DNA from 2 places in the Bradyrhizobium sp. JR3.5 genome. Region 2 is predicted to be linked to the other one. Evidence: riboswitches for the same ligand, from Rfam matches in the RefSeq annotation. Region 2 holds a riboswitch; the other holds the start of a gene.
The links. A riboswitch is a leader RNA that binds a small molecule or an ion and turns the genes downstream of it on or off. The one in region 2 is predicted to bind S-adenosylmethionine.
Positions count from the first base shown of each region.

Region 1: another riboswitch for S-adenosylmethionine. It lies ahead of ACVWW1_RS27045 (O-succinylhomoserine sulfhydrylase); the one in region 2 lies ahead of metX (homoserine O-acetyltransferase MetX).

Region 1 is NZ_JBSRYV010000002.1:2,118,723-2,120,919, reverse strand. It holds gene ACVWW1_RS27045 (O-succinylhomoserine sulfhydrylase) at 1-1,011, opposite strand, end outside; SAM riboswitch at 1,088-1,167, opposite strand; gene ACVWW1_RS27040 (2'-deoxycytidine 5'-triphosphate deaminase) at 1,301-2,197, shown strand, end outside.
Region 2 is NZ_JBSRYV010000002.1:4,000,222-4,002,418, reverse strand. It holds gene metW (methionine biosynthesis protein MetW) at 1-5, opposite strand, end outside; gene metX (homoserine O-acetyltransferase MetX) at 2-1,207, opposite strand; SAM riboswitch at 1,292-1,371, opposite strand; gene ACVWW1_RS35960 (chorismate mutase) at 1,558-2,197, shown strand, end outside.

The DNA.
Region 1 (2,197 bases), 1.9 Mb from region 2:
CAGCGCGTTGAGGCAACGGAAGGCGCCGGCCTTGCCGTCCTTGACCTCGAAGCCGACCAGCGTCGAACCGGCGCCCATCTGCTTCTTCACCGTTTCGGCCTGCGGATGATCGGGGCGGCCGGGATAGACCAGCCGCGTGATCTTCGGATGCTTCGCCAGCGCCTCGGCGATCTTCGCCGCGTTTTCGGTCTGCGCGCGGACGCGGATGCCGAGCGTCTCGAGCCCCTTCAGCAGCACCCAGGCGTTGAACGGCGACAGCGACGGGCCGGTCTGGCGCATGAAATTATGGATGTGCTCGGCGATGAAGGCCTCCGACGACAGGATGACGCCGCCGAGGCAGCGGCCCTGGCCGTCGATATGCTTGGTCGCGGAATAGACCACGACGTCGGCGCCGAGCGACAGCGGGCTCTGCCAGATCGGCGTCGCGAACACATTGTCGACGATCAGCCGGGCGCCGCCGCTATGCGCGATCTCTGCGATCGCGCCGATGTCGAGCACGTCGAGCGTCGGATTGGTCGGGCTCTCCAGGAAGAAGGTCTTGGTGTTGGGCCGCAATGCGCGCTGCCACTGGTCGAGATCGAGGCCGTCGACCAGCGTCGTCTCGATGCCGTAGCGCGGCAACAGGTCCTGCACCACGTAGAGGCAGGAGCCGAACAGGGCCTTCGACGCCACCACGTGATCGCCGGCCTTCAGCGGTGCGAGGATCGCGGTCGTTACCGCGGCCATGCCGGTCGCGGTCGAGCGCGCGGCTTCCGCGCCCTCGAGCTCGATCATGCGGCGCTCGAACACCGCAATGGTCGGATTGGAATAGCGCGAATAGATGAAGCCGGGATCCTGGCCCTTGAAGCGCGCCTCGCATTGCTCGGCGGTGTCGTAGACGTAGCCCTGGGTGAGAAACAGCCCCTCCGACGTCTCCCCGAATTGCGAGCGGAGCGTGCCGCCATGGACGAGGCGGGTTTCGGAACGAAGGTGGGCAGTAGACTTGGGCTCAGAAGACTTGGATTCAGACATGTGACCTCCGAAGTGGCCCTTTCCCCTGGAAAATGGCCACAAAAAAACCGGCCTGGAGCTACCTCCCCAAGCCGGGATCACACTGTCCCCGGCCTGTTTAGCGACTTATTTAACGTGGCTGCAAGCCGGCCGGCTCAAATCACCACGGGATAAGTGCAGCTGATATTCCCTCGCGCCCTTTCCGTCAAGACGGTCATCGGATAACCCGTAAAAGCCCATAATTTGGGGCTTGGTGGCCGCTCAGAGTATGATTTTGGGCCATCTCGAGGGATCGCCGAGGGACCGCGACGTGTCGTTCACGCTGGAAGATGAATCCAACGGAATCCTGCCCGACCGCATGATCGCGGAGATGGCGGAGGCCGGCCTCATTCTGCCCGCCTACGACTTCGTCGAGAGTCAGATCCAGCCGGCAAGCCTCGATCTTCGCCTCGGCGACATCGCCTACCGGGTTCGCGCCAGCTTCCTGCCGGGACCCGATGCCACCGTCGCGGAGCGGATCGACCAGCTGAAGCTGCACGAGATCGATCTCTCCGACGGTGCGGTTCTGGAGACCAATTGCGTCTACATCGTCCCGCTGCTGGAAAGCCTGGCGCTGCCGCCGGAGATCGTCGCCGCGGCCAACCCGAAGAGCTCGACCGGACGGCTCGACGTCTTCACCCGCGTGATCGCCGACGGCACCCGCCGCTTCGACATGATTGGCGCCGGCTATCACGGCCCGCTCTACGCCGAGATCAGCCCGAAGACGTTTCCCGTGTTGCTGCGCGAGGGCTCGCGGCTCAGCCAGGTCCGCTTCCGGATCGGCGAGGCGACCTTGACCGCCGACGAGCTCGATGCGCTGCATGCCGCCGAGCGGCTGGTCGATGCCGACAATGCCGATCTCACCCATGGCGTTGCGCTCTCGGTCGATCTCTCCGGCGAGAACTCGGGCGGCTTCGTCGGTTATCGCGCCAAGCGCCACACCGGCGTGGTCGATGTCGATCGCCGCGGCGGCTATTCGGTCGAAGAATTCTGGGAGCCGATCAAGGCGCGGCCCGATGGCAGCCTCATCCTCGATCCCGGCGAGTTCTACATCCTGGCGTCGAAAGAGGCCGTGCAGGTGCCGCCGGACTACGCCGCAGAGATGGTGCCGTTCGATCCGCTGGTCGGCGAATTCCGCGTCCACTATGCCGGCTTCTTCGATCCCGGC
Region 2 (2,197 bases):
CTCATGAGTGGCCGTCGTCCTTCAGTCCGCGCGCCTTGCCGGCGGCCTGCAGGAAGGCGCGGGAGATTTCGAGGAATTCCGGCACATCGAGCAGGAACGCGTCATGGCCGCGATCGGTCTCGATCTCGGCGAACGACACCCGTGCGCTCGACGCGTTCAGCGCATGCACCAGCGCGCGCGATTCCGAGGTCGGAAACAGCCAGTCGCTGGTGAACGACACCACGCAGAACCGCGTCTTGATGCCGGTGAACGCTTTCGCAAGCACGCCATTGTGGTCGGCGGCGATGTCGAAATAGTCCATCGCACGGGTCAGATAGAGATAGGAGTTGGCGTCGAACCGCTCGACAAAGGACGAGCCCTGGTAGCGCAGATAGCTCTCGACCTGGAAATCCGCATCGAACGAGAAGGTCGGCAGCTCGCGGTCCTGCATCCGCCGCCCGAACTTGCGGTGCAGCGCGGCGTCCGAGAGATAGGTGATGTGCGCCGCCATCCGCGCCACCGCCAGTCCGCGATGCGGATGCGTGTCCTCGTCGACATAGCGGCCGCCGCGCCAGTCCGGATCGGCCATCACGGCCTGACGGCCGAGCTCGTGGAACGCGATGTTCTGCGCCGAGTGCCGCGTCGAGCAGGCGATCGCGAGCGTCGAGAACACGCGCTCGGGATAGGCCGCGGTCCATTGCAGCACCTGCATGCCGCCCATCGAGCCGCCGACCACGCAGAACAGCGTCGCAATGCCGAGGCGATCGATCAGCATCGCCTGCGCGCGCACCATGTCGGGGATCGTGATGATCGGGAAATCGAGCCCCCACACCTTGCCGGTCGCAGGGTTCAGCGACGCGGGCCCGGTCGAGCCCATGCAGCCGCCGATCACGTTGGAGCAGATGATGAAGTATTGTTCGGGATCGATCGGCTTGCCGGCGCCGACCATGGTGTCCCACCAGCCCGGCTTGCCGGTGACGGGATGGGTGTTGTTGACGTGCTGATCGCCGGTCAGCGCGTGGCAGATCAGGATCGTGTTGGACCTGTCAGCATTGAGCTGGCCATAGGTCTGATAGGCGATCTGGAACGGCGCGAGATCGACGCCGCAATCGAGCTTCAGCGGCTGATCCATGCCGAACTTCGCCACCAATGACGACGGGTGATCGGCCTCATGGGCGCGATCATCGCTCGGGGTTTGCGGGCTCGGTATCGGACGCACGTTGCTCATCTAGGCGACCCTGCCCTCGCGTGGGAGGGCTCGAACAGAAAATCAGGCCATAAAAAACCCGGCCTGAACAAGGTTCGGCCGGGAGCTGATCTGTCCCCGGCCTGTTTAGCGAGTTGTTTAACGTGGCTGCAAGCCGGCCGGCTCAAATGACCACGGAGTGGAGCGAACCTAGTCCTCAGGCCCCCCGTCGTCAAGGCGGCCAGCGAACCTCCCCTTGCCGGGCGCCGATGGTTAACCGAATGCGCAAGGCACGCCTGCGACGTTTCTCTTTGCTTTCGCTGGCCGTCTTTCCTAATCAGGGACCCTGTCTGGCACGGCATCGGGCCGCCCGGACGACAAGGTTTGAGAGCATGTCCAACCCACTCCCGTCGCCGCCCTCGCTGCAGGAGCTGCGCAAGGAGATCGATGCGATCGACGAGCAGGTTCACCGCCTGCTGATGGCGCGCGGCGACATCATCGACCGCCTGATCCAGGTCAAGAAGACCCAGGAGGTCGGCTCGGCGTTCCGCCCGGCGCGCGAGGCCAGCATGATGCGCGAACTGGTGCGGCGCCATCGCGGCATCCTGCCGCTCGACACCATCGAGAGCATCTGGCGCGTCATCATCTCGACCTTCACCTATGTGCAGGCGCCGTTCGCCGTGCATGCCGATGTTTCCGTGGGCGAGTCCGCGATGCGCGACTCGGCGCGGTTTCACTTCGGCTTCGTGGTGCCTTACGTGTCGCATTTCAGCGCCCAGGCCGCGGTCGAGGCGGCGGCGAAGTCGAAGGGCGACCTCGCGCTGGTCTCCGCGATCGCGAGCCGCACGCCGTGGTGGAATGCGCTCGAAGCCGATGGCGCGCCGAAGATCATCGCACGGCTGCCGTTCCTCGAACGCGCCGACCATCCCGCCGCGTTGCCGGTGTTCGTGATCTCGCGGGTCGCCGACGACGCCATGGTGACCGAGGTGCAGACCTGGAGCGTGCGCGTCTCCGGCTGGAACGCCGATGTCG